One region of the Streptomyces sp. NPDC002669 genome, then DNA from elsewhere that is predicted to be linked to it. Evidence: predicted binding sites of a transcription regulator. Region 1 holds the regulator's gene; the other holds the start of a gene.
What was found. The regulator HrcA, encoded in region 1, represses chaperone genes, less so after heat shock. The targets are predictions, from matches to a motif close to TTNGCACTCNGNNNNNCNGAGTGCNAA.
Positions count from the first base shown of each region.

Region 2: the regulator HrcA is predicted to act here: its motif matches at 10,676-10,702, upstream of groES (co-chaperone GroES).

Region 1 covers NZ_JBIAQQ010000013.1:203,301-217,647, reverse strand. Annotated here, with positions in the region: gene ACFYW1_RS21105 (hypothetical protein) at 1-244, opposite strand, end outside; gene ACFYW1_RS21100 (16S rRNA (uracil(1498)-N(3))-methyltransferase) at 491-1,237, opposite strand; gene ACFYW1_RS21095 (nitronate monooxygenase) at 1,234-2,307, opposite strand; gene dnaJ (molecular chaperone DnaJ) at 2,489-3,625, opposite strand; gene hrcA (heat-inducible transcriptional repressor HrcA) at 3,626-4,642, opposite strand; gene ACFYW1_RS21080 (MBL fold metallo-hydrolase) at 4,840-5,562, shown strand; gene ACFYW1_RS21075 (DUF3097 domain-containing protein) at 5,588-6,418, shown strand; gene hemW (radical SAM family heme chaperone HemW) at 6,452-7,693, opposite strand; gene ACFYW1_RS21065 (SpoIIE family protein phosphatase) at 7,772-9,703, opposite strand; gene ACFYW1_RS21060 (AMP-dependent synthetase/ligase) at 10,000-11,889, opposite strand; gene lepA (translation elongation factor 4) at 12,352-14,226, opposite strand.
Region 2 covers NZ_JBIAQQ010000015.1:183,830-198,176, forward strand. Annotated here, with positions in the region: gene ACFYW1_RS22830 (right-handed parallel beta-helix repeat-containing protein) at 249-1,778, opposite strand; gene ACFYW1_RS22835 (substrate-binding domain-containing protein) at 1,982-3,073, shown strand; gene ACFYW1_RS22840 (ABC transporter substrate-binding protein) at 3,404-4,729, shown strand; gene ACFYW1_RS22845 (carbohydrate ABC transporter permease) at 4,729-5,622, shown strand; gene ACFYW1_RS22850 (carbohydrate ABC transporter permease) at 5,619-6,473, shown strand; gene ACFYW1_RS22855 (hydroxyacid dehydrogenase) at 6,509-7,537, shown strand; gene ACFYW1_RS22860 (ester cyclase) at 7,695-8,408, shown strand; gene groL (chaperonin GroEL) at 8,539-10,164, opposite strand; gene groES (co-chaperone GroES) at 10,263-10,571, opposite strand; gene ACFYW1_RS22875 (hypothetical protein) at 10,723-11,073, opposite strand; gene ACFYW1_RS22880 (polysaccharide deacetylase family protein) at 11,070-12,095, opposite strand; gene ACFYW1_RS22885 (methyltransferase domain-containing protein) at 12,178-13,431, shown strand; gene ACFYW1_RS22890 (hypothetical protein) at 13,466-13,831, opposite strand; gene ACFYW1_RS22895 (hypothetical protein) at 13,882-14,347, opposite strand, start outside.

The DNA.
Region 1 (14,347 bases):
CGCCGGTCTTGCCGGTGCAGTCGACCTCCGCGATCCGGCGCGCGGAGGCGGAGGGCGTCGGGGCCCCGGCGCGGCCCCGGTCGACCCTGGCCGTGCAGCTCAGCCACTGCACGTCGACGCCGTTGCGCTCCAGTGCGCTGGTGCCGACCCGGTCGGTGGTCACGGCGATGGACGCGGAGTTCAGCCCGTCGGCGGGTTGGCAGGCGGCGAGGCCCGCGACCGTCGCGCCCGCGAGCACGGACACGGCCAGAAAACGTCGGGGCCTTCGCCGACCCCATGCCCTTGTTGTCCCCATACGGGCAGCTTCCCACCGTTCACCCCTGGAACGGTAGACGGCTTGTGGCCACAATCGGGGGCGCTTCCGGCGCGTGCGCCGGAGCACGGACCGGCCGTCACATGCGGTGCGGAGCCGCGGAATCGGGCCACCCATCCGCCGCGGCTCCCCCGGGTCCCGATCCCCCGCCCCGGGCCTTCCCGGGGCGGGCCGGGTTCACGACCAGCGGCCGGTGCGCCCCAGCAGCAGCGCCGTGGCCGCCGTGCCCGCGGTCGAGGTGCGCAGGACGCTCGCCCCGAGCCGGCAGATCCGGGCGCCCGCCCCGGTGAAGGCCGCCAGTTCGTCCGGTGACACACCGCCCTCGGGGCCGACCACCAGCACGATCTCGCCGTGCTCGGGGAGCGGGACGGTGGCCAGCGGCTCGCTGTCGTGGTCCCGGTCCTCGTGCAGGACGGCGGCCAGGTCCGCCGCGGCCAGCAGCGCGGCGACCTGCTTGGTCGTCATCGCGTCCGCCACGTCGGGGAAGCGCACCCGGCGGGACTGCTTGCCCGCCTCCCGGGCGGTACTGCGCCATTTCGCCAGGGACTTGAGGCCGCGTTCGCCCTTCCACTGGGTGATGCAGCGCGACGCCTGCCAGGGCACGATCCCGTCGACGCCGGTCTCCGTCATCGTCTCCACGGCGACCTCGCCCCGGTCGCCCTTGGGCAGCGCCTGGACGACGGTGATGCGGGGCGCGGGCCCGGTCTCCTCGCGGACCCCGGTGAGGCCGGTGAGCACGAGCCGGTCCTTGCCCTCGGCGGCTCCGACGACGCCCTCGGCCCAGTGCCCGCGCCCGTCCGTCAGGACGACCTCCTCGCCGGCGCGCAGCCGCTTCACCGACACGGCGTGCCTGCCCTCGGGTCCTTCCAGGACGAACTCGGGCCCGTCGGGGACCTGTTCGACGACGAAGACCGGTGCGGTCACTGCGTACTCCCTGTGCTCACTGCCGCCCGTGCGGCGTCCAGTTCTTCGGCGAGCAGCCTGACCAGCCGGCCGGCCGGCAGCTCGCGTGCCATCCGGTGGCCCTGCCCCGCCCACAGCGCCATGCCCTGGGCGTCCCCCGCCCTGGCCGCCGCCTTGCGCAGTCCGGCGGTCAGGTAGTGGACCTGCGGGTAGGCGGCGGGGGCGTACGGTCCGTGCTCGCGCATGAACCGGTTGACCAGACCGCGCGCCGGGCGGCCCGAGAACGCCCGGGTCAGGGCGGTCCGTACGAACAGCGGGTTGGTCAGCGCCCGTTTGTGCAGCGGACTCGCCCCGGATTCGGGGCAGATGAGGAACGCCGTGCCGAACTGCGCCGCCTCGGCGCCCGCCGCGAGCACGGCGGCGATCTGGGAGCCGCGCATCAGCCCGCCGGCGGCGACGATCGGTATCTGCACGGTCTCGCGGACCTGGGCCACCAGCGAGAGCAGCCCGATCCCGGTGCCGTCGGTCTGCGGGTCGTCGTGGTGGGTGGACTGGTGACCGCCCGCCTCGACGCCCTGGACGCAGACCGCGTCCGCGCCCGCCCACTGGGCGGCCTGGGCCTCCTCGGGCGTGGTGACCGTCACGACGGTGTACGTGCCGACCCCGGCGAACGCGTCGAGGGTGTCGCGCGTGGGGCAGCCGAAGGTGAACGAGACGGCCGGGACCGGGTCGTCCAGGAGGATGGCGAGCTTGGCCTCGTAGCCGTCGTCGCCGTCGGAGTCCGGGTCGCCGATCGGGGTCTCGTACCAGGCGGCCTCGCCCGCGAGCTGCTGCCGGTACACCTCGACCGCGCTCGGGTCGGCGAGTCCCGGCTGCGGCATGAAGAGGTTGACGCCGAACGCCTTGCCGGTCAGCCCGCGCAGCTGTTTGATCTCGTTGTACATGCCGTCCGCCGTCTTGTACCCGGCGGCGAGGAAGCCGAGCCCGCCCGCCTCGGCGACGGCCGCGACGAGCTGCGGGCAGGACGTACCGCCCGCCATCGGGGCCTGCACGATCGGATACCGGCAGAGATCGGTCAACGCGGATGACATGACCGCATCGTGCCATGTCCGGCACGCCCCGGCGTGCGCGCCCCGCGCCCCGCTCCGCCCGCGGCCACTTGCGGTCACGGGCCCGGCCACGCCCGCGGGGCGCCCGGACGCCCGCCGCTCGCGGACGCGGGACGGACCCGTCGGGCGGGCCCGTCCCGGTCCGGACGGAGAGGTGGGACCGTCAGCGCCCGTTGAAGGCGTCCTTCAGCCGGGAGAACAGCCCCTGCTGGCCCGGCTGGAACTGGCCGGTGGGCCGCTCCTCGCCCCGCATCTTCGCCAGCTCCCGCAGCAGTCGCTCCTGCTCCGGGTCGAGCTTCGTCGGCGTCATCACCTCGACGTGCACGATCAGGTCGCCGCGCCCGCCGCCGCGCAGGTGCGTGACGCCCCGGCCGTGCAGCGGCACCGACTGACCGGACTGGGTGCCGGGCCGGATGTCGACCTCCTCCAGGCCGTCGAGCGTCTCCAGCGGCACCTTCGTGCCGAGCGCGCCCGCCGTCATGGGGATGGTGACCGTGCAGTGCAGGTCGTCGCCGCGGCGCTGGAACACCGCGTGCGACAACTCGTGGATCTCCACGTACAGATCGCCGGCCGGGCCGCCGCCGGGGCCGACCTCGCCCTCGCCCGCGAGCTGGATGCGGGTGCCGTTGTCGACACCGGCGGGGATCTTCACGGTGAGCGTGCGCCTGGACCGGATGCGGCCGTCACCGGCGCACTCCGGGCACGGGGTCGGCACGACCGTGCCGAAGCCCTGGCACTGCGGGCAGGGCCGCGAGGTCATGACCTGGCCGAGGAACGACCGGGTGACCTGGGAGACCTCACCGCGGCCGCGACACATGTCACAGGTCTGCGCGGAGGTGCCGGGCGCGGCGCCCTCGCCGCTGCACGTGGTGCAGACGACGGCCGTGTCGACCTGGATGTCCTTGGTGGTGCCGAACGCCGCCTCGGCGAGATCGATCTCCAGCCGGATCATCGCGTCCTGGCCGCGCCGGGTGCGCGAACGGGGCCCGCGCTGCGACGACGTGCCGAAGAACGCGTCCATGATGTCGGAGAAGTTGCCGAAGCCACCCTGTCCGAATCCGCCCGCACCCGCGCCGCCGGAGGCGGACAGCGGGTCGCCGCCGAGGTCGTAGACCTGCTTCTTCTGCGGGTCCGACAGCACCTCGTAGGCGGCGTTGATCTCCTTGAACCGCTCCTGGGTCTTCGGATCGGGGTTCACATCCGGATGCAGCTCGCGGGCGAGCCTGCGGAATGCCTTCTTGATCTCGTCCTGAGATGCGTCGCGGCGCACGCCGAGTACGGCGTAGTAGTCCGTGGCCACTTACGACTCCGCCAGGATCTGTCCGACGTAACGTGCCACTGCGCGTACCGCTCCCATCGTTCCGGGGTAGTCCATGCGGGTCGGTCCGACCACGCCGAGTTTGGCGACTGCCTCGTCGCCCGAACCGTAGCCGACCGCGACGACGGACGTGGAGTTGAGCCCTTCATGGGCGTTCTCGTGCCCGATGCGTACGGTCATGCCCGAGTCCTTGGCCTCGCCGAGCAGCTTCAGCAGCACGACCTGTTCCTCCAGCGCCTCCAGCACCGGCCGGATCATCACGGGGAAGTCGTGCCCGAAGCGGGTGAGGTTGGAGGTGCCGCCGATCATCAGCCGCTCCTCCGTCTCCTCGACGAGGGTTTCGAGCAGGGTGGAGAGCACGGTGGACACGGTTCCCCGGTCCTCGCTCTCGAAGGATTCCGGCAGGTCCTGCACCAGCTGCGGGACGTCCGTGAAACGGCGTCCGACGACCCGGCTGTTGAGCCGGGCCCGCAGATCGGCGAGGGAGGTCTCGCCGAACGGCGCGGGGCAGTCGATCATCCGCTGCTCCACCCGGCCGGTGTCCGTGATGAGCACGAGCATCAGCCGGGCGGGCGCCAGCGAGAGCAGTTCCACGTGCCGCACCGTCGACCGGGTCAGCGAGGGGTACTGCACGATGGCGACCTGCCGGGTCAGCTGCGCGAGCAGCCGTACGGTGCGGCCCACGACGTCGTCGAGGTCGACCGCGCCGTCGAGGAAGTTGTGGATGGCACGGCGCTCGGGCGACGAGAGGGGCTTGACCCCCGCGAGCCTGTCGACGAAGAGCCGGTAGCCCTTGTCCGTCGGGATGCGCCCCGCGCTGGTGTGGGGCTGGGCGATGAAGCCCTCGTCCTCCAGCACCGCCATGTCGTTGCGGACGGTCGCCGGGGAGACGCCCAGCTTGTGCCGCTCGGTGAGCGCCTTGGAGCCGACGGGCTCCTCGGTGCCGACGTAGTCCTGGACGATGGCACGAAGCACTTCGAGTCTGCGTTCACTGAGCATCGCGCACACCTCCAGCTGTGTTTCCTCGGTCGGTCCCCGGGTGTTCCCGGTTCTTTCCGGGAATCCCCCTGGCACTCTGTCATCGCGAGTGCCAGCAATCCCCCGGTCAGTGTACGGCGGCCGAGTGGGGGCCTAGCAAGGGCAACCGGCCACACCACCGCGAGACTTTCGCAGGTGGCTGCCGATAGCGTCGCGGTATGGATGCCTCTTGGGAAGAGTTCGGCTGGGAGCGACTCGGTCACGGAGCGGGAAGGCGGCGCCTTCCCGGCTGGGACGCGACGGTCGCACTGGTGGCCGGAACGGACGGAGTGCTGCTGTACGACACCGGTTCGTCACTCCGCGAGGGCATGGAACTCCGGGCCCAGGCGCGGTCCCTGCTGGGCCGGAGGGTGACGCATATCGCACTCAGCCACCCCCACTTCGATCATGTGCTGGGCACCGCCGCGTTCTCCGGCGTCGAGGTGTACGGAGCGGCCGGCACGGCGGAGACGATGCGGCGCGAGGCGGAGGACCTGCGCGTCTCCGCGGTGCGCCACGGGGTCTCCGGGCACGAGGCGACGGAGGCCGTCGACGCGCTGGTGGTGCCGCGGCACCAGGTGTGCGGGGAGCGGACGCTCGACCTGGGCGGCGGGCGCGAGGTGCTGCTGGTCGACCTCGGCCGCGCGCACAGCGGCCACGACCTGGTGGCGGTCGTGCCCGGCTCCCCGGCGATCGTGCTCTGCGGGGACCTGGTCGAGGAGTCCGGGGAGCCGCAGGCGGGCCCGGACGCGTTCCCGGCCCGCTGGCCGGCCGCCCTGGACCGGCTGCTGGAGCTGGGCGGCGAGGACGCCGTGTACGTACCGGGGCACGGGGCGGTGGTGGACGCGGCGTTCGTACGGGAGCAGCGCGGACAACTGGCCGACCGCTTCGGCGTGTCGTGACCCGCGGTCGTCCTATCGTCGTCCGATGCGCAGCTACCAGCCGGACCTGACCCCGCCGTGGAAGAGGTCCGCCCCCGTTCCCGAGGTCCCCGCCGAGCCCGATCTGGTCGTGGAGGAGGTCTCCACCGGATTCTGCGGTGCGGTGATCCGCTGCGAGAAGACGGCCCAGGGGCCGACGGTGACCCTGGAGGACCGGTTCGGCAAGCACCGGGTGTTCCCGATGGAGCCGCGCGGCTTCCTGCTGGAGGGCGAGGTGGTCACGCTCGTGCGCCCCTCGGCCGCCGCCCCGGCGCGCCCCGCGCGCACCGCCTCGGGCTCGATCGCGGTCCCGGGGGCCCGCGCCCGGGTCGCGCGGGCCGGCCGGATCTACGTGGAGGGCCGGCACGACGCGGAGCTGGTCGAGCGGGTCTGGGGCGACGACCTGCGGATCGAGGGCGTGGTCGTCGAGTACCTGGAGGGCGTCGACGACCTCCCGGCCATCGTGCGCGAGTTCTCCCCCGGCCCGGACGCCAGGCTGGGCGTCCTGGTCGACCACCTGGTGCCCGGTTCCAAGGAGTCCCGGATCGCCGAGCAGGTGTCGGACGCGGACGTCCTGGTGGTGGGGCACCCCTACATCGACGTGTGGGAGGCGGTGAAACCGTCCTCCGTGGGCATCCCGGCCTGGCCGGTGGTGCCGCGCGGCCAGGACTGGAAGACCGGGGTGTGCCGCGCGCTCGGCTGGCCGGAGAACACCGGCGCGGCCTGGCAGCGCGTCCTGTCCTCGGTCCGCTCGTACCGGGACCTGGAACCGTCCCTGCTGGGCTCGGTGGAGCACCTGATCGACTTCGTGACGGTGCCCGGCCCTTCCGACGGCTGAGGAGCGGGGGCCCGCCCCCGGGCCCCCGGGCCCTCAGTCCACCAGGTCCCGCACCACCGCGTCCGCCAGCAGCCGCCCCCGCAAGGTGAGCACCGCGCTCCCCCGCTCGTACGGGGCGGGCTCCAGGAGGCCGTCCGCCAGGGCGCGCCGGGAGGCGGCCAGTCCCGCCGGGGCCAGCAGGGACAGCGGGCAGCCGTCCGCGAGCCGCAGCTCCAGCAGGATCCGCTCGACCCGGCGGTCCTCCGCGGAGAGGATCTCCCGCCCGGCCCCGGGCGAGCGTCCCTCGGCCAGGGCCTGCGCGTACGCCCCCGGGTGCTTCACGTTCCACCAGCGCACCCCGCCGACGTGGCTGTGCGCCCCGGGCCCGGCGCCCCACCAGTCGGCCCCGCGCCAGTACAGCTCGTTGTGCAGGCACCGGCCCTCGGGCGTGCGGGCCCAGTTCGACACCTCGTACCAGGAGAAACCGGCCGCGGCCATCGCCTCGTCCGCGATCAGGTACCGGTCGGCGTGGACGTCGTCGTCGGTCATGGGGACCTCGCCGCGCCGGATGCGGCGGGCGAGCTGCGTGCCCTCCTCGACGATCAGCGCGTACGCCGACACGTGGTCCGGCCCCGCACCGAGCGCCGCGTCCAGCGAGGCCCGCCAGTCGTCGTCGGACTCCCCCGGCGTGCCGTAGATCAGGTCGAGGTTGACGTGCTCGAAGCCGGCCTCCCGGGCCTCGGCCACGCACGCCTCGGGCCGTCCCGGCGTGTGCGTGCGGTCCAGGATCTTCAGCACGTGCTGCCGCGCGCTCTGCATCCCGAACGAGATCCGGTTGAAGCCGCCCTCGCGGAGTTCGGCGAGATAGGCCGGACCGACGGACTCCGGATTGGCCTCGGTGGTGATCTCGGCATCGTCCGCGAACCCGAATTCCTCCCGGATCGCCCCCAGCATCCGGACCAGGTCGGCGGCGGCCAGCAGGGTCGGCGTGCCGCCGCCGACGAAGACCGTGCGAACCGGGCGCGGGTCGTCGCCGAGGACCTTGCGGGCCTGGCGGACCTCGCCGATCAGGTGCTCGGCGTAGTTGTCCCGGGAGGCCAGCACGCCGCCGGAGCCGCGCAGCTCGGTCGCGGTGTAGGTGTTGAAGTCGCAGTAGCCGCAGCGGGTCGCGCAGTACGGGACGTGCAGGTAGAAGCCGAGCGGCCGGTCGGCGGCGCCTTCCAGGGCATGGCGGGGCAGCGCCCCGTCGTCGGGTACGGGTTCACCATCGGGGAGTACGGAAGGCATACCGCCCATTGTCACTCGCCGCCCGGGACCTCCGGGACACGGCCGTGATCACGGGGCCGGTGCCGTCCGCGCCGGGGCCGGGACGGCTCACCCCGCCTGGAGCACCAGCAGGGCCAGGTCGTCGTCGGGCGGCCGCTCGGCGAACTCGTGCACGGCCCGCTTGATCCGGTCCGCGATGCCGTCCGCCGACAGGCCGGAGCAGCCGGACAGGGCCTGGGCCAGCCCGTCCCCGTCGTCGAACATCAGCGGCCCGCAGCGCCGCTCCGTGACCCCGTCGGTGACGCACAGCAGGCTGTCGCCCGGTGCCAGCTCGAAGCTCTGGCTCTCGTACGCGACGTCGTCGAAGAGTCCGAGCAGCATCTGCGGCTCGGCGGCCGGGCGCACCTCGCCGTCGGGCCGCAGCAGCAGCGGCAGCGGGTGGCCGGCGCTGGCGACGGTGCAGCGCACCCCGCCGTCGGGCAGCGGCACCAGCTCCCCGTACAGCAGGGACAGGAAGCGGGACTGTCCGGTGTCGGCGGTCTGCTGGCCGCCCGCCGCGGCCACCATGAGCGCGGCGGCCTCGGCCGCCTCCATCGCGTCGTCGAGGAGCAGCCGGTTGAGCCGGTCCAGGACCTCGCCGACGCCGAAGCCCTCGCGGGCCAGCAGCCGCAGCCAGGGCCGGGCGAGGCCGGTGACGACGGCGGCCTCGGGCCCGCTGCCCTGCACGTCGCCGAGGACGAAGCACCAGCGGTCGCCGGGGCACGGGAAGATGTCGTAGAAGTCGCCACCGACGACGCCGTCGTCGCTGGGTTCGTACACCAGTGAGCTGGTGACGCCGGGTATGTCGGCGACCTTTCCGGGCAGCAGCGCGCGCTGGAGGATGCGGCTGATGGTGGCCTGCCGGGTGTACTCGCGGGCGGCGCCGACGGCGAGGCCGACCCGGCGCACGAAGTCCTCGATGAGCGCGGCCACCTCGTCGGGGACGCGGACGAGGCCCTCCCGTCCCAGCAGCACGGCGCCGAGCGTCCGGCCGCCGGAGGTGATCCGGTAGGCGAGGGCGGTCGCCTCGGGTTCCTCGGGCTTCTCGGCGTCCTCCTCCCCGCCGGGCCAGGGCATGGAGACGGGCCCGGTGCCGACTCGTTCGGGGAGCCGGATCGGGTCCTGTTCCAGCAGGGCGCGCAGGTGCGCGGTCTCGGCCTCGTCCCGGTGCCAGACGCTGGCGAGCCGGGGCACCGCCGAGGGGCCGCCGTTCTCGGGTTCCAGCCAGATCGCGCACCAGTCGGCGAGTCTGGGCACCAGTAACTGCCCGGAGAGCGCCGCGACGATGTCCTCGTCGAGCTGACCGGCGAGCAGGTCCGACGCCTCGGCGAGGAACGAGAGCGCGCCGCGGCCGGCCCAGTCCGCGTCGTCGCGCAGGGCGCGGCGGGCCGTGGGGGCGAGCAGTTCGGCGTCGCGCAGCCCCTGCTGGAACCCCGGGCCGGGGTCGGTGGGCGGCTCCGGGAACGGGCTCCAGTCGTCCACGGGGAGCCGGGCCCAGACGGTCTTGAGGCCGGTGCGGTAGGTGATGCCCCAGCGTTCGGCGAGGGTGCCGACGAGCTGGAGCCCGCGGCCGTGGTCGGCGGGTTCGTCGAAGCCGAGGACCGTGGCGCTCTGCGCCGCCTCCGCCGCGCTGCCCGACTCCGGCCGGTCGCTGCGCACGGCGCGGGCCGGGTGATGGTCCGACACCTCCAGCACCAGGGCCGCGGATTCGCCCTCGACGGCCTCCTCCAGCCGGGCGAGCAGCTCCACGTTGGTCCCCGCGTGCACGACGGCGTTGGTGACCAGTTCGCTGACGACGACCTCGGCGTCGTCGGCCAGTCGCTCGCTGAAACCCACGGCCGCCGGCAGTCCGAGCCCGGCCCACTCGTCGAGCGCGGCCCGGACGAACCGGCGGGCGGCGGAGGGCGCGAGGAGGTTTCCGGGCAGGGACGTATGGGCGACCGGCTGCGCATCCGCATGGCCGACGGGAGTTCCGGGACGCTGGACGATGTCCCGCTGCAAGGGAATTGACCCCACGGTGCAGCTCCTGACCTGTTCTCGCTCTGTCTGTTCTCGTTCTGGCTGTCTGTTCTCGTCGGGCTGGTTGTCTGTTCTCGCCGGGCGGCGCTGACGCCACCGACAGAGTGACAGATGGACCATGCCCATAAGCAACGAGTTGCCGAAGTGAGCAGAGAAAGTGAGCGTGTCGGAACGGAAGACGGCCGCACCGTGCGGCCGGCCCGCGAGGCCCGTCCGGCCCCTCGCGGGCCCCCGCGCACGCGGGGCCCGGTGTCCCACGGGCCCCGCGTGCCGCGGTCCTACGCCTCGCGGGTCCCCGCGTACATGTCGTCGATGAGGTCCTTGTACGCGCGCTCGACGACCGGCCGCTTCAGCTTCAGACTGGGCGTCAGCTCACCGTGCTCGATGTCGAGGTCGCGCGGCAGCAGCCGGAACTTCTTGATGGTCTGCCAGCGCTGCAGCCCCTCGTTGAGCCGCTTCACGTAGCCCTCGATGAGCGCGACGGCCTGCGGGGAGGCCACCACGTCGGCGTAGCTCTTCCCGCCCAGGCCGTTCTCGGCGGCCCAGCCGAGGATGGTGGGCTCGTCGAGCGCGATCAGGGCGGTGCAGAAGTTGCGGTCCGCGCCGTGCACCAGGATGTTGGAGACGAACGGGCAGACCGCCTTGAACTGCCCCTCGACCTCCGCCGGGGCGATGTACTTGCCGCCGGACGTCTTGATCAGGTCCTTCTTGCGGTCGGTGATCCGCAGGTAGCCGTCCACGGACAGCTCGCCGATGTCACCGGTGTGGAACCAGCCGTCCGACTCCAGCACCTCGGCGGTCTTCTCCGGCTGCCCGTGGTAGCCCTGCATGATCCCGGGGCCGCGCAGCAGGATCTCGCCGTCGTCGGCGATCCGGACCTCGGTGCCGGGGAGCGGCTTGCCGACGGTGCCGGTGCGGTATGCCTCGCCCGGGTTGACGAAGGAGGCGGCGCTGGACTCGGTGAGGCCGTAACCCTCCAGGATGTGGATGCCGGCGCCCGCGAAGAAGAAGCCGATGTCGGGGGCGAGCGCGGCGGAGCCGGAGACGCAGGCGCGCAGCCGGCCGCCGAACGCCTCGCGGATCTTGGCGAAGACGAGGGTGTCGGCGACCTTGTGCTTGGCGCCGAGCGCGAGCGGGACGGAGGACTTGCCGGTGCGCCGGAAGTTGTCCTGCGAGACCGTGGCGTACTCGCGGGCCACCCCGGCCGCCCACTGGAAGATCTTGTACTTGGCCCCGCCGCCGGCCCGTGCCTTGGCGGCGACCCCGTTGTAGACCTTCTCGAAGATGCGGGGAACGGCGGCCATGTACGTCGGCTGGACCACCGGCAGGTTCTCGATGATCTTGTCGACCCGGCCGTCGACCGCGGTGACGTGGCCGACCTCGATCTGGCCGGAGGTGAGGACCTTGCCGAAGACGTGCGCGAGCGGCAGCCAGAGGTACTGGACGTCGTCCTTGGTGATCAGACCGGTGGAGACGGTGGCCTTGGCCATGTACGACCAGCTGTCGTGCGGCAGGCGCACGCCCTTGGGGCGGCCGGTGGTGCCCGAGGTGTAGATCAGGGTGGCCAGCTGGTCGGAGGTGATGGCGGCGACGCGTTCCTTGATCGCCTCGGGATTCTTCGCCAGGTGGTCCCGGCCGAGGGCCTCCAGGGCGGTCAGGGTGAGCACCCAGCCCTCGGGGTCGTCCTCGACGGGCTCGGCGCCCTCGGGGTCGATGACGACGACGTGGGCGAGGTTCGGCAGCTCGGCGCGGCGCTCACGGGCCTTGGCCAGCTGGCCGGCGTCCTCGGCGATCAGCACCCGGCTCTCGGAGTCGGAGAGGATGAACGCCGACTCCTCGGTGTTGGTCGAGGGGTAGACCGTGGTGGTGGCGGCGCCCGCGCACATCACGCCGAGGTCGGCGAGGATCCACTCCACCCGCGTGCCGGAGGCGAGCGCGACCCGCTCCTCCGGCCGCACGCCCAGCCCGATGAGCCCGGCCGCGACGGCGTAGACCCGCTCGGCGGCCTGCGCCCAGCTCAGCGACTTCCACTCGTCGGGGCCCTGGCCGGTGGCCGAGGGGACGGGGTAGCGGTACGCCTCCCCGTCCGGGGTGGCCGCCACGCGGTCGATGAAGAGATTCGCCACGGAGGGCGGTCGGTTCTCGATCAAGGTCAGTGTGTCGCTCACGACGTCCTCCGGGCCTGCGGCAGTACTTCACGACCGGCTGCTGATTACCGCTGATTACTGCTGGCTGCTGCTGATTACTGCTGCTTGTTCCTACGTGTGTTCCTGCGTACGTCCGCGATCCCGCACACGTCTGCGTTCCCGCGTACGCCTGCTCTCCCGCGTACGCCCGTGCTTCTGCGTACGTCTTCTTTCCTGCTGGATCCCGTGCGTTCCCGCCCGATCCGCGGGGCCGGTCCCGACTGCGCCCGGCCCGCTTGTTTAACTGGCGAGTAACTACGAAGCCGTGATCAGGGTAGAGCGCCCGCGTCCGCCGCGTAAGGGGCAACGGGCCGCCGCTTCATAACGAACAGGCCCCTGTGCCGCAGCGTGCTGCGGCACAGGGGCCTTCGGCCGCCACCCGACGGGAACGGACGGAGCCACCCGGTGGGAGCGGACGGAGTCACCCGGTGGGAGGGGGCGGGGCTACTTCTTGCCCTTGCCTTCCCCGGCCGACTCGTCCGTCGACAGCACGGCGATGAAGGCCTCCTGCGGCACCTCCACGTTGCCGACCATCTTCATCCGCTTCTTGCCCTCCTTCTGCTTCTCCAGCAGCTTCCGCTTGCGGGAGATGTCACCGCCGTAGCACTTGGCGAGGACGTCCTTGCGGATGGCGCGGACGGTCTCGCGGGCGATGACCCGGGAGCCGATGGCGGCCTGGATCGGCACCTCGAAGTTCTGCCGCGGGATCAGTTCGCGCAGCTTGGCGACGAGCCGCACGCCGTACGCGTACGCCTTGTCCTTGTGCGTGACCGCGGAGAAGGCGTCGACCTTGTCGCCGTGCAGCAGGATGTCGACCTTGACGAGCTGGGCGGTCTGCTCGCCGGTGGGCTCGTAGTCGAGGGAGGCGTAGCCCCGGGTCTTGGACTTCAGCTGGTCGAAGAAGTCGAAGACGATCTCGGCGAGCGGCAGGGTGTAACGGATCTCGACCCGGTCCTCGGAGAGGTAGTCCATGCCGAGCAGGGTGCCGCGCCGGGTCTGGCAGAGCTCCATGATCGCGCCGATGAACTCGCTGGGGGCCAGGATCGTGGCGCGCACGACGGGCTCGTGCACCTTGTCGATCTTGCCCTCGGGGAACTCGCTCGGGTTCGTGACCGTGTGCTCGCTGCCGTCCTCCATGTCGACGCGGTAGACCACGTTGGGGGCGGTGGCGATCAGGTCGAGACCGAACTCGCGCTCCAGGCGCTCGCGGATCACGTCGAGGTGGAGCAGGCCGAGGAAGCCGACGCGGAAACCGAAGCCGAGGGCCGCGGAGGTCTCCGGCTCGTACACCAGGGCGGCGTCGTTGAGCTGGAGCTTGTCCAGCGCCTCGCGCAGGTCCGGGTAGTCCGACCCGTCCAGCGGGTACAGACCCGAGAACACCATCGGCTTGGGGTCCTTGTAGCCGCCCAGCGCCTCGGTCGCGCCCTTGTTCAGGGAGGTGATGGTGTCACCGACCTTGGACTGCCGGACGTCCTTCACACCGGTGATGATGTAGCCGACCTCGCCCACGCCGAGACCGTCGGCCGGGGTCATCTCCGGGGAGGACACCCCGATCTCCAGCAGCTCGTGGGCGGCGCCGGTGGACATCATCCTGATGCGCTCGCGCTTGTTGAGCTGTCCGTCGACGACACGGACGTACGTGACGACGCCGCGGTACGAGTCGTAGACCGAGTCGAAGATCATCGCGCGGGCCGGGGCGTCCGCCACCCCGACCGGGGCCGGGACGTCCTTGACCACCCGGTCGAGCAGCGCGTCCACGCCGACGCCGGTCTTCGCGGAGACCTTGAGCACGTCCTCCGGCTGGCAGCCGATGAGGTTCGCCAGCTCCTCGGAGAACTTCTCGGGCTGCGCGGCCGGCAGGTCGATCTTGTTGAGCACCGGGACGATGGTGAGGTCGTTCTCCATCGCCAGGTAGAGGTTGGCCAGGGTCTGGGCCTCGATGCCCTGCGCGGCGTCGACCAGCAGGATCGTGCCCTCGCAGGCGGCGAGCGAACGGGAGACCTCGTAGGTGAAGTCCACGTGGCCCGGGGTGTCGATCATGTTGAGGACGTGGGTGCGGCCCTGGTCCTCGCCCGTGGTGGGGGCCCAGGGCAGACGCACCGCCTGGGACTTGATGGTGATGCCGCGCTCGCGCTCGATGTCCATCCGGTCGAGGTACTGAGCACGCATCTGCCGCTGGTCGACCACGCCGGTCAGCTGGAGCATCCGGTCGGCGAGGGTCGACTTGCCGTGGTCGATGTGCGCGATGATGCAGAAGTTGCGGATCAGCGCCGGGTCGGTACGGCTCGGCTCGGGCACGTTGGTAGGAGTCGCGGGCACGCAGGGTCCTGATTCTTGAGACGCCGAACGCCGTGTCTCGGGTCGATGTCGGTTCGGTCGGATCGATACGTAGCCTCCATCGTCCCATGGTTGTGGGGCGGAGACCGGTTTGGGCCGGTCG
Region 2 (14,347 bases), on a different contig from region 1:
GCGGCCGGCCATCGGCCGATCGCATATCGAACGGCTGCTTACCGGGCGGGCGGCGGCCCGGTGAGTGTTCACCCACCGGGCCGCCGCTCAGCGAACGCTCACTCACCGGGCGCCCGCTCAGTGAGTGTTCACTCATCGGACGGCGGTTCAGTGAGTGTTCACCCACCGGGCGGTCGCGCAGTGAACGTTCACCCACCGGGCGGCCTCGCAGCAGGCGTTCACCCACCGGGCGGCCGTCCGTCGGGCCGTCACTCCACGCCGGGGCCCGCGTAGGCGCCGATGTTGGGGGCGCCGGGCTTCAGGCTGTTGCCGAAGTAGTCCTTGCCACCGTTGTTCTCGATGACGGTTCCGGCGGCGAGGGCGGGCGAGCCCGCACCGAGCCGGAAGTCGTCCAGGAGCTTCGGGTCGGCCGTGATGCCGCCGGGGTTGAGGCGGGTCATGTCGATGCCGTAGAAGGCGTTGTGGTCGAAGGAGAGCCCGGGGGTCGGGTTCTTGAAGGCGTAGCCGCCGGTGCCCTCGCTCACGAAGACGTTGTTGCGGATGGACAGTTCGTGCTGGGTGGTGGCGGGGCTGCCGGCGTCGTCCTGGACGAGGTAGCCGGGGATCTGCTCCTTGTTGTGGAAGGTGTTGTTGTAGATCTCGGTGCCCAGGATCGGGCCCCAGCAGTTCTGGACGAGGCGGGCGCCGTCGTTGCGGCTGACGTTGTAGCGGGCGACCGTGCCAATGGTCTTGGCGCCGCTGTACGGGCAGATCAGCAGGAAGCCGCCCTTGTTGTCGTGGCTGTAGTTGTACTGGAAGACGGTGTTCTGCGAGGCGCCGTCGGCGTCGAAGGACATCCCGTCGTGGGTGTTGCCGCCGCCCGAGACCTCGTTGTACTCGACGGTCGTGTCGTCGGTGTTGAAGGTCCAGATGCCCGCGTTGGCGGAGGGCGAGCGGAGCTGGAAGCCGTCCACCCGGTTGTGGTCGACCCGGGCGCCGCTGGTGGTGTCGAGTTTCATGCCGTCGCCGGCCAGGGACTTCAGCGTGTTGTGGTGGATGCGGACCCGGGTGCTGGGCGTCCACTCCCCCGGGTAGACGTTCGGGTCCTGCTGCTGGCCGACCAGGTCGCGCTTGGAGAAGGTCGACTTGAAGTAGATGCCCTCGCGGTCGACATCCTCGATGCGGTTGTGCGCGATGTTCAGGCCGTCGTACCAGCTGGCCTTCGCCTTGCCCTCGACCGCGATGTGGATCGCGCTGGAGCCGGAGATCGTCTTGTAGTCGCCGCCGCGCACGTCGTGGATGTAGAGGCCGGAGATGTCGAAGCCGCGGGCGACGCCGTAGTCGGTGAGGCGCAGCCGGACGCCGTTGCGCTCGCTGCCGGGGGCGGCGGCGTTGACGATCTCCAGGGCCTTGAGGTGCACGTACTGCATGTCGGCGAGCAGGACGACGTCGTGGGCGCCCGCGCCGTCGAGCTTGGCCCGTGCCGGGCCCCCGCCGTAGTCGGCGATGGTGAACGGCGCGCGGGCGGAACCGGTGCCCTTGGGGGCGAGGGTGCCGGTGCAGGTGGTGCCGCGCTTGAAGAGCAGCCGGTCGCCGGGCCCGTAGGTCTGCGCGTTGGCCTCGGCGAGCGAGGTCCAGGGGTGCTGCCTGCTGCCGGTGGCGCCCGCCGGGTCGGCGGCGCAGTCGACGTGGAAGGTACGGCCGGTGGGTGCCGCCTGCGCGGCGGCCTGGCCCGCGACGGTCAGGCCGCCGGCGACCGTAAGCGCCGCGAGCGCCGTTGCGGTGACGCGATGTCTCACAATTCCTCCGTACAACAGTCGGGTTCGGGACGGGACGAGCCCGCACCGCCGGAATCCTGGACTCGGATTGATCGAACGTCAATGGATCGCGTTTGAATGATCGAAACTCCCATCGTTCGATCACGTTGGTCTAGGGTCGGACTACGGCCCCGGCACCGGCCGGACCAGGGGGCCGGGCCACACACTGCGAGGGGACTGCTGCCGTGCGCGAAAGTGCTGCTGAACGTCATGACCGCCTGCTCGGGCTGGTACGGGAACGGGGTTCGGCCCGGGTCTCGGACCTGGCCTCGCAGCTGGGGGTCTCGCCCGTCACCGCCCGCCGGGACGTGGAGGAGCTGGCCGGCCGCGGCCTGCTCGACCGGGTGCACGGCTCGGTGTCCTGGCCTCAGGACGCCGAGCCCGCCTCCGCCGCCGGGCCGGGCGGCGCGGGCGGCGGCGGTCCGGTCATCGGCATGCTCGCGCCCTCGTCCACCTACTATTTCGCCGAGGTCATCCGCGGCGCCCACGAGGCCGCGGCCAGGGCCGGGGCCCGGCTCGTGCTGCGGATCTCCGACTACCGGCCGCAGGAGGACCACGCCCGCACGGAGGGCCTGCTCTCGGCGGGCGCCGAGGGACTTCTGGTCGCTCCCGGGTGGCAGCATCCGGGCGACCCCGCCGCGTTCGGCGACTGGATCGCCTCGCTGCCCGTGCCGACCGTCCTGCTGGAGCGCCGCCCCGCGCCCGGTTCCCCGCTGGACGGCCTGGACCGGGTCTGCTCGGACCACGCGCACGGCGTCCTGCTCGCGGTGCGCCACCTGGTGGGCCTCGGACACGGGGCGCCACTGCTGATGGCCCGCGCCGACTCCCCGACCGCCGTCGCGGTGCGGTCCGGGTACGAGGAGGCCCTCGCCGTGCTCGGGCTGCGCGCGCCGCAGGACGTGATCGACTCCGTACCGGCCGAACTCGCCCCGGACGCCTTCGAGGAGGCCGTGCGGGCGCTGCGCGAGGCGGTGCATTCGGGAGTGGCCACGGCGGCGCTGATCCACAACGACGTGGACGCGATCCAGGTGGTGCAGCGCCTGGCCGAGCTGGGCGTGCGGGTGCCGGAGGACCTGGCGCTGATCGCCTACGACGACGAGGTGGCGGCGCTCGCGGACACCCCGCTCACGGCGGTGGCACCGCCCAAGCGCGAGGTCGGCCGCCATGCGACGGAACTGCTGGTCGAACGGCTGGGCCAGGGCTCGGGCGCGCCCCGGCGGCATCTGACCCTGCTGCCGCAGCTGCGCGTCCGGGACTCCTGCGGAGCGCCCCTGTAGCCACCGGTGCCCGCGCCCGGGCAGATGTCCGGGCGCGGGCACCGGCGTGGCGCCGGAATCCGGGGGCGTGCGCCGGGGCAGGCTTCACGACGGGCCCGCCCGTGCCCGTTCATGCCCGTCCGCGTCCGTTCATGCCCCGGGCCCATCCGCAGGCCCTCGTACCCGCACTCCCCACCCCGCGCACCCGTTCCGCAGCGTGTCCCACTCGCCTCCGTACGTAACTTATCTGATCTTTTTTCGATCAATCGCTCTTTCGCTCTTGACTTCGGTCACGGCTGGTCCAAGGATCACGGCCAACGCCAATGTCGTCGCCTGTTCAGGAGTCTCGCTGTGAGCCGCAGTTCGAGCAGAACGTCCATCGCCGTCGTCGGCGCCGTCACCGCACTCGCCGTTCTCACGGCCTGTGGCGGCAGCGGCGACGACTCCTCCGCCGGGAGCGACGGCAAGCCCGTCAGCATCACCTTCTGGGGCTGGGCCAAGGGTTCCAAGGAGGTCGTCGACGCGTTCAACGCCTCCCACAAGAACATCAAGGTGGTGTACGAGGAGATCCCGTCCGGCAACGCGGGCGGCTACGCCAAGATCTCCAACGCGGTGAAGGCGGGCAACGCCCCCGACCTGGTCTCCATCGAGTACCCGCAGCTCCCGGAGTACGTCAGCCAGGGCGCGCTCCAGGACATCGGCGAGTACTTCACCGAGGACATCAGGAAGAAGCTGCTGCCGCAGGCGGTCGAGCTGACGACCCTCGGCGGGAAGAACTGGGCCGTTCCGTTCGACGCCTCGCCGCAGTCCTTCTACTACCGCAAGGACCTGTTCGAGAAGTACGGCGTCGAGGTCCCCAAGACCTGGGACGAGTTCCGCAAGGCCGCGGAGAAGATCAAGAAGGCCGACAAGAAGGCCCGCATCGGCACCTTCTTCCCCGACGACCCGACCACGTTCCAGGCGATGGCCTGGCAGGCCGGCGCCCAGTGGTACAAGCCCGAGGGCGACACCTGGAAGGTCAGCACCGCCGACGCGGCCACCAACAAGGTCGCCGACTACTGGCAGGGTCTGCTCGACGACGACCTGATCCGCGCCAACGCCTCGTTCAGCCCCGAGTGGACCAACTCCCTCAAGAACGGCGGCACCGTCGGCTACCTCGGCGCCGCCTGGGGCGCGGGCGTCCTCAAGGGCACGCTGCCCGAGCAGAGCGGCAAGTGGGCCGTCGCCCCGATGCCCAGCTGGGACGGCAAGCCGGCCAGCGGCATGCTCGGCGGCTCCACCTTCGCGGTGACCAAGACCAGCGAGAAGGCGAAGGCCGCGGTCGAGTTCGCCACCTGGATGTCGACCACCGAGGAAGGCATCAAGGCCCGCATCGAGTCCGGCACGTCGAGCGCCTTCCCGGCCGCGGCGTCGCTGCGCCCGGCGGCCAAGAGCGCCTTCGACGCCGGTTACTACGGCGGCCAGGACATCTACCAGGTCTTCGAGGGCGCCGCGGCGTCGATCGGCCAGAACTGGAACTGGGGCCCGACCACCGGCACGACGAACACCACCATGAAGGACCAGTTCGGCAAGGTCGCCAGCGGTGGCACCACCATCAAGGACGCCGTGAAGGCCGGGCACGACGCCACGGTCGCCGAGCTGAAGAAGCGCGGTCTGAAGGTCGAGGACGCAGGCTGATGAAGCGCGCCCGGACGACCAGAGCCGCCGCCATCCTGCTGGGGCCCTTCTTCGTACTGTTCACCGTGGCCATGGTGCTGCCGATCGGTTACGCGGTCTGGCTCAGCCTGTTCACCGAGAAACAGTCCGGCCTGGGCTTCGGCGGCACCGAGACCGTCTTCAGCGGACTCGACAACTACACGGCGGCCCTGGGCGACCGGGCGTTCCGCGAGGGCTTCGGCGTACTCCTCGGATACTGCCTGTTCTACATTCCGCTGCTGCTCGTCGGCGCCCTCGCCCTCGCGCTGCTGCTGGACTCCGCGCTGGCCCGTGCCCGCCGGTTCTTCCAGCTCGCGCTCTTCCTGCCGCACGCCGTGCCCGGCATCATCGCCGCGCTGATCTGGGTGTACCTCTACACGCCGCAGCTCAGCCCGGTGGTCAGCGCCATGGAGTCCGGCGGGATCGGCTTCGACTTCTTCTCGCCCGGGGGTGCGCTCCCCTCCGTCGTGAACATCGCCCTGTGGGAGTGGCTCGGCTACAACATGGTGATCTTCTACGCCGCGCTGCAGGCCATCGACCGCTCCGTGCTCGAAGCGGCCACGGTCGACGGGGCCGGCGCCTGGCGCACCGCGCTGAGCATCAAGGTCCCGCTGATCCGCGCCTCCGTCGTGATGGTCGCGCTGTTCACGGTCATCGGCTCGCTCCAGCTGTTCACCGAGCCGCTGATCCTCAACAAGGGGACCGGCTCCGCCGTCACCTCCACCTGGACGCCGAACATGTACGCGTACACCGCGGCCTTCGAGCGCAACGACTACGGTCTCGCCGCGGCCGCCTCCATCCTGCTGGCGCTCATGGCCGCGCTGCTGTCCTTCGTCGTCACCCGCTTCACCGGCCGGAAGGGCAAGAAAGCATGAACTCCCCCGCTTCCCGCAGCCGGTGGATGTCGAAGACCGCCGTCAACGGTTTCCTCCTGCTCGCCGTCGTCTACATGCTCTTCCCCCTCGTCTGGCTGGTCACCGCCGCCACCAAGGACACCGGTGACCTGCTCGCGGGCAACGCCTTCTCCTTCAAGGGCTTCAACCTCGGCGAGAACCTGTCGAACCTGGCCTCCTACGGCGACGGCATCTACTTCCGCTGGTACCTCAACAGCCTGCTGTACGCGGGCGTCGGCGCCCTCGTCTGCTCGCTGATCTGCGTCGCCGCGGGGTACGCCTTCGACAAGTACGAGTTCCGGGGCAAGGAGAAGCTGTTCGCCCTCGTGCTGATGGGCGTGCTCGTGCCCACCACGGCGCTGGCCCTGCCGATGTACCTCCTGGCCTCCAAGACCGGCCTGGTGAACACCTACTGGTCCGTGCTGATCCCGGTGCTGGTCAACCCGTTCGGCGTGTATCTCGCGCGGGTGTTCAGCACCGGCTACATCCCGAACGAGGCGCTGGAGGCCGCCCGTATCGACGGGGCCGGCGAGCTGCGGGTCTTCTGGTCGATCGGGCTGCGCATGGTCATGCCCGGCTTCGTGACCGTCTTCCTCTTCCAGTTCACCGCGATCTGGAACAACTTCTTCCTCCCCCTCGTGATGCTCTCGGACCGCAAGCTCTTCCCGCTGAGCCTCGGTCTGTACTCCTGGAACACCAACACCCACGGCGAGCCGAGCTTCTACCCGCTCGTCGTCACCGGTTCCCTCCTCGCCGTCATCCCGCTGATCGTCGCCTTCGTCTCGTTGCAGCGGCACTGGAAGGCCGGACTGACCGCCGGCAGCGTCAAGTGACCCCCACCGCGAGCCCGAGGAGTACGAGTCCCACCATGCCCCACACCACCGACAACCGGCCCGCGGCCCTGCTCGCGATGGGCCCCGGCATAGCCGACCGCCTGTTCGCCGACCGCCACCGCGCCCGGCTGGCCGCCCTCACCCGCACCGACCCGCGCCTCGTCGCCCACGACCTGGCCGAGCCGACGCCCGAGGTGGCCGCCGCGCTCGCCGAGGCCGAGGTGCTGTTCACCTGCTGGGGCGCCACCCCGCTCACCGCCGAGGTGCTGGCGGCCGCGCCCCGGCTGCGGGCCGTGGTGCACGCCGCGGGCTCCGTGAAGCACCACATCACCGACGCCTGCTGGGAACGCGGGATCGTCGTCACCTCGGCGGCCGGGGCCAACGCCCTGCCCGTCGCCGAGTTCACCCTCGCCGCGATCCTGTTCGCGGGCAAGCGGGTGCTGCACGCCGCGGACCGCTACCGCCGGCTGCGCGCCGACCACGACTGGCTCGCGGAGCTCGACGGGGCCGGCAACTACCGCCGCACCGTCGGCATCGTCGGGGCCTCCCGGATAGGCCGGCGGGTGATCGAGCTGCTGCGCCCCTTCGACCTGGACGTACTGCTGTACGACCCGTACGTGGACGAGGCCGAGGCGGAACGGCTCGGGGTGCGGCTCGCCCCGCTCGACGAGCTGTGCGCGAACAGTTCCGTCGTCTCGGTGCACGCGCCCCAGCTCCCGGAGACGCACCATCTGATCGGCGCGGCGCAGCTGTCGGCGATGGCGACCGGGACGACGCTGATCAACACGGCGCGGGGGTCGCTGATCGACGAGGGGGCACTGCTGGCCGAGCTGACGGCCGGGCGGCTGCAGGCGGTGCTGGACGTGACCGACCCCGAACTCCCGCCCGCCGACTCGCCGTTGTACACCCTGCCGAACGTGCTGCTCACCCCGCACGTGGCGGGTTCGCTGGGCGACGAGCTGCACCGGATGGCCGACCAGGCGCTGGACGAGCTGGAGCGGTTCACGGCCGGTCTGCCCTTCGCGGACCCCGTGCACTCCGGGAGCCTGGGCCACTCGGCCTGAGCCCCCCCCCCCCCCCCCCCCCGGGCCTCCCGGCCCGCACCTTCGAGCTGTCCGGGCCGGGGTCCCGGCCCGGACAGCTCGAAGGTGCGGGCCGTCGAAATGCCCGTTTCTCACTAGACTGGGGGCATCCCACCAGTACGTGAGACCGGGAGCCGTCATGAGATTCGTACAGATGATCGACTGCAAGACGGAACGGTTCGCGGAGATGGACCGGCTCATGGACCAGTGGGCCGAGCGGACCAGGGGTACCCGGACCGCCACCCACAGCCTCATCGGCAAGGACCGCTCCGACGGGTCCCACTACGTCGAGATCGTCGAGTTCCCGTCGTACGAGGCCGCGATGGCCAATTCGGGGCTGCCGGAGACCGAACGGATCTTCCGGGAGATGGTGGCGCTCTGCGACGGGATGCCCACCTTCACCGACCTCGACGTGGTCCGCGACGAGCAGCTGAACCAGACGCAGTCCCGCCGCTTCTTCCACGAGATCGCCGTCGGAGGCAACCTCGACGCCATCGACGAGGTGTTCGCGGCCGACTACACCGACCACGACATCGCGAAGGACGCGGAGTCCGTGGTCGGTTCCGACCGGCTGCGCGAGGACGTCGCCCGGTGGCGCGCCGCCTTCGACTTCACCTTCGACCTGGACCGGCAGGTCTGCGAGGGAAACGACGTCGTGACGCTGTGGACCTGGACCGGCACCCACAAGGGCGACTTCATGGGCATCGCCCCCACGGGCAGACAGTGCGTCATGTCCGGCACCACGATCTTCCGGTTCGAGGACGGCAGGATCAAGGAGGGCTGGTGGCACGAGGACCTCATGGCCCTGATGCGCTGGCTCGGCGCCTCCGACCGGGGCACGGCACCCGCCTGACCTCGTCGTGAGCCGAAAGCCCCGTCGCGCCAGGAACCCTCCGTACGCCGAAAAGGCCCCTTCCCCCACCGTCGAACGGTGGGGGAAGGGGCCTTTCGTCGGCTGCGCGGGCCGACGGGGCGACCGTGCGTCAGTGCGCGTGGCCGTGACCGCCGTGGGCGGCCTCGGCCTCTTCCTCGGCCGGCTTCTCGACGACCAGGGTCTCGGTCGTGAGCAGCAGCGACGCGATGGACGCGGCGTTCTCCAGCGCGGAGCGGGTGACCTTGACCGGGTCGATGACGCCGGCCTTCACCAGGTCGCCGTACTCGCCGGTGGCGGCGTTGAAGCCCTGGCCCTTGTCGAGCTCGGCGACCTTCGAGGTGATGACGTAGCCCTCGAGACCGGCGTTCTCGGCGATCCAGCGCAGCGGCTCGACCGCGGCGCGGCGCACGACCGCGACACCGGTGGCCTCGTCGCCGGTCTTGCCGAGGTTGTCCTCCAGGACCTTGACGGCGTGGACGATGGCGGAGCCACCACCGGAGACGATGCCCTCCTCGACCGCGGCGCGGGTCGCGGAGATGGCGTCCTCCAGACGGTGCTTCTTCTCCTTGAGCTCCACCTCGGTGGCGGCACCGACGCGGATCACGCACACGCCGCCGGCCAGCTTCGCGAGGCGCTCCTGGAGCTTCTCGCGGTCCCAGTCGGAGTCCGTGGCCTCGATCTCGGCCTTGATCTGGTTGACCCGGCCCTTGACGTCGCCGGGCTCGCCGCCGCCGTCCACGATCGTGGTGTCGTCCTTGGAGACGGTGACGCGGCGGGCGGTGCCCAGCACGTCCAGACCGGCCTGGTCGAGCTTGAGGCCGACCTCCTCGGCGATGACGGTCGCACCGGTGAGGGTGGCGATGTCGCCGAGCATGGCCTTGCGGCGGTCACCGAAGCCCGGGGCCTTGACGGCGACGGCGTTGAAGGTGCCACGGATCTTGTTGACGACCAGGGTCGACAGGGCCTCGCCCTCGACGTCCTCGGCGATGATCAGCAGCGGCTTGGAGCCACCGGCCTGGATGACCTTCTCCAGCAGCGGGAGCAGCTCCTGGATGGCACCGATCTTGCCCTGGTGGATCAGGATGTACGGGTCGTCGAGGACGGCCTCCATGCGCTCCTGGTCGGTCACCATGTACGGGGACAGGTAGCCCTTGTCGAAGGCCATGCCCTCGGTGAAGTCGAGGTCCAGACCGAAGGTGTTGGACTCCTCGACGGTGATGACGCCGTCCTTGCCGACCTTGTCCATCGCGTCCGCGATGAGCTCGCCGACCTGCGGGTCCTGCGCGGAGAGCGCGGCCACAGCGGCGATGTCGGTCTTGTCGTCGATCGGGCGGGCGGTCGCGAGGAGCTCCTCGGACACGGCCTTGACCGCGGCGTCGATGCCCTTCTTCAGGGCGGCCGGGGAGGCACCGGCGGCGACGTTGCGCAGACCCTCGCGGACGAGCGCCTGGGCGAGCACGGTGGCGGTGGTCGTACCGTCACCCGCGACGTCGTTGGTCTTGGTGGCGACCTCCTTCACCAGCTGGGCACCGAGGTTCTCGTACGGGTCGTCGAGCTCGACCTCGCGCGCGATGGTGACACCGTCGTTGGTGATGGTGGGGGCGCCGAACTTCTTGTCGATGACGACGTTGCGACCCTTGGGGCCGATCGTCACCTTGACCGTGTCGGCAAGCTTGTTGACGCCGCGCTCAAGGGCGCGACGGGCGTCCTCGTCGAACTTCAGGATCTTCGCCATGGGAGCTGAGCTTTCCTCTCGAACGAACTGCGCCCCCGACCGCCCGGCTGGTTATTCGCGGGGGCCAGGGGCGCAGAACAGAAGCAAACGTGGGTGAATTACTTCTCGACGATCGCGAGCACGTCGCGAGCCGAGAGGACGAGGTACTCCTCGCCGCTGTACTTCACCTCGGTGCCGCCGTACTTGCTGTACAGCACGACGTCGCCGGTCTTGACGTCGAGCGGAAGGCGCTCGCCGTTCTCGAAGCGGCCCGGACCCACGGCCAGGACGACGCCCTCCTGGGGCTTCTCCTTGGCGGTGTCCGGAATGACCAGGCCGGAGGCCGTGGTCTGCTCGGCGTCGAGCGGCTGGACCACAATCCGGTCCTCGAGCGGCTTGATCGCAACCTTGGAGCTGGCGGTCGACACGATCCGGTCTCCCCCTTCGGAGATCTCACGGGGTAACAGTCTTGGGGTGGCGACCAGGTGGATCCGTCGTCGCGGGTGCCGGACCTGCCAGTCGCGCAGTGGTGTTGGCACTCTCCAGTGGTGAGTGCCAGAACCGAGACTATGACCGGGATTAGCACTCGGTCAAGCGGAGTGCCAATTCAAGCGATCGTGGCGTCGCGACCGCGCCGCTCCCGCGCTCCCCCGCCCCGGCCCCGGACACGCCCCCGGCACCGGTACGGACGCCGGTACGGACGCCGGTACGGACGCCGGTACGGACGCCGGTACGGACGCCGAGGGGACAACGCACGGACGGGCCGTGCCGTTCCGCACGGCCGCCCGGGGCCCGGTCCGGGTGGCCGACCCGCTGCGCGGCCTTGCGCCCGAGCCGTTCGATCGGGTCCACCGACTGCGCGCACCCGGTGGCGGTCAGGAGCGCACCGGCCGCCAGCAGTCCGGCCAGCAGCCGGTGCGCCCTTCTCATACGTAGTCCTCCAGCCGGGCCACGGCGTACCCCTTGTCCGTGACGACCTTCATGACCGCCCGGACCAGGTCGGTCATACTGCCGCCCCATTCGGACCGGCCCCGGAAGTGGGTGAGGATGATGTCGCCGGGGTGCAGGTCCTGGTCCTCCTCGCGCCACTCCATGTGGTCCGGGAACGCCTCCGCGTTCCACAGCGGGACGGCCTTGATGCCGCAGGACTTCGCGACGCGCAGGGTGTCCCCGTTGTAGTTCCCGTACGGCGGGCGGAAGAGGACGGGCTGTTTCCCGTACTCCTCCCTGATGACCTCCTGCTGGCCGCAGATCTCGCGCTCCTGCTCGGCGTACGAGAGGCCGGGCAGGTAGGGGTGGTTGAGCGTGTGGTTGTTGAGGGCGGTGCCCCGCCGTCGCGCCTCGCCGAAGTACCCGTAGTTGTCGCTCACCTCGTAGTCGCTGAGGAACGCGCTGTACGGGATGTCCAGCTCGTCCATCATCCGGAGCAGCTCGGGGTCCTTCTCGGCGCCGTCGTCGATCGTCAGGAAGACGATCCGCTCCTCGGTCGGGACGGTGGTGAAGACGGGCGGCAGCGAGTCGTCGCCGCCCTCCACCTCGAACCCGGCGCGGGTGGTGATGCGGGGCTTCACGGCGGGCGGCTCCGGGGCGATCAGCGGGGGCTTGGCCAGACCCCACTTCTCGGCGAGGGCGGCCCGGACGGCCGGGGCCAGCTTCGCGTTCTCCCGGCCGGTCTCCGGCGCGGCGGCCCGGTGCCCCGGGCCGCCGGGGCGGGCGGGCGCCGCCGCGGGGGCGCCGGGGTTCCCGGCCGCGGGCCGGCCGCCGCGACCGGCGTCGCCCGCCCGCTCCCCCTCGCCCGAGGCGCAGCCGGAGCCGGCCGCCGCGACCAGGAGCGCGACCAGGGCCGCGCAGACGGGCCGGTGCTTGCCGGAACCCCGGCCGCGCCCGGCCCCGGGCCCACCCGACCCGTGACGCATTGTGGTGTTTTTTTCCTTTTGTCGTACAAGCTGCATGGCGCCGCATACTGCCAGCACTCGATCGGCCACCCGGTCAGACACCGCCGCCGGGCCCGCCGGTCTACCCGGCTGGCTCACAATGGGGCGGGTGAACGCTCTCGCCCCGAACGGCCCCCACGACCCTTCCCGCCCGAGCGGGGAAGACCCCGTCGCCGCCTTCCTGGCCCTGCGCACCCCCGAGGGCGCCGAACTGCTGGCCGGGCTGCGGTCGTACGACCCCGCGCAGGAACTCGCCACCGCCACCCGGCTGCGCCGCAGCCACCCGGCCCACCTGGTCTCGGCGGCGCTGGGGCAGGCGCGGCTGCGGCAGCGGGCGGTGGCGAAGTTCGGTGCCGAGGACGCCTGCCGGATGTTCTTCACGCCCAACGGCGTCGAGCAGGCGACCCGTACCTCGGTGGCCGCCCGGCGCGCGCAGCGGTTCGCGGCGGCGGGCGGGGTGCGGAGCGTCGCCGACCTGTGCTGCGGGATCGGCGGCGACGCGATCGCGCTCGCGCGGGCGGGCATCCGCGTGCTCGCCGTGGACCGCGACCCGCTGACCGCGGAGGTCGCCCGCGCCAACGCCGCCGCCCTCGGGCTGGAGGAGCTGATCGAGGTGCGGTGCGCCGATGTCACCGACATCGACACCTCGCCGTACGACGCGGTGTTCGTGGACCCGGCCCGGCGCGGCGGGCGGGGCCGGATCTTCGACCCCGAGGCGTACTCGCCGCCGCTGTCCTGGGCGGTCGGCACCGCGCTCGGGGCACCGCGCGCCGCGCTGAAGATCGCCCCCGGCATCCCGCACGAGGCGATCCCGGAGCGGGCGGAGGCCGAGTGGATCTCGGACGGCGGGGACGTGAAGGAGGCGGTGCTCTGGTTCGGCGAGGGCTTCGCGGCCGGTTCGTACCGGGCCACGGTCCTCCCGGACGGCGCCTCGCTGTGGTCCGCGGGCCCGCCGCCCGCACCGCCGGTCGGCCCGGTGGGCCGCTACCTGTACGAGCCGGACGGCGCCGTCATCCGCGCCGGTCTGGTCGCCGACGTCGTGGCGCGGTGCCGCGGCCGGCTGATCGACGAGACCATCGCGTACGTCACCGGCGACGAGCCGTACACGTCCCCGTACACCTCCGGGTACGAGATCACCGACCACATGCCCTTCAACATGAAGAAGCTGAAGGTGCTGCTGCGGGAGCGGGAGGTCGGCGTGCTGACCGTCAAGAAGCGCGGCTCGGCGGTCGAACCGGAGGAGCTGCGCCGCAGGATGAAACTCCGCGGCCCGAACTCCGCGACGGTCTTCCTGACCCGGGTGGCCGGGGCGCCGACGATACTGATCGGCCACCCGATGACCGGCCCGGCCTGACCCCGACGGCCCGACCGGGCCGGCCGGGCGGCCGTCAGGCCAGGTCGGTCAGGTCCTCCGCGTACACCTGGGAGAGCGGCCGGGGCCCCACGTACTGCTGGCAGTTGCACTGCCCCGCCTCGAAGCGGACCGGCTTCTTGTTCTCGTCCCAGGCCGTCGGCACCTCGACCCGCTCGTGGCACCGGCCCTGCTTGTCGTGCTTGGCGAGGTGGTGCGTGCAGCCGCAGACCGGCTCGGGCGGCCTGTTCGCGGCCTCGACGGCCAGCCGTTCCTGCTGGGCCGCCTCCAGCAGTTCCAGCTTGCGGGTGTGCCGGTTGCGCAGTGACGTACGGACGTTGTCGACGGCCCAGCCGAAGCCGCCCGTCCAGAAGATGATGAGCAGCCACCAGTACCACTCCACGTCGTCCTCCCCCGGTCCGGTGCGTGTGCCCGCCAGGATAGGGCCCGCGGTCAGCGGTGGGCGCCGCCCCCGACGGAGAACACCCGCTCCGGGGCGGGCATCCCGGCCAGCACCCGCAGCACCCACCTGCGGTGCGCGAACGCCTTGACGAGGCCGATCAGTCCGAGCAGCCAGCAGGTCATCCCGACCCCCATGACCAGGACGATCTCGCCGTAACCCACCCTGCCCGCCGGGGGGTTCGCCGGGATGACGAAGCACAGGTACAGGCCCACCGCGCACAGCGCGAAGGACGTCAGCAGCCACGCGAGGGCGGCGCCCGGCATCCGCAGCGCCGCGTCGCGCTCCGGGTCGCGGTCCAATCCGCCCCAGGCGTACAGCAGTTCGCGGATCCTCCGGTCGCGGCGCAGTCCGACGACGACCAGGATGACGGCGGGCACCACGCAGCAGACGCCCATGGCGAGCAGGATCACGCCGACCCCGGCGCTGATGACGTCGTACGTCTCCTTGAAGGTGATG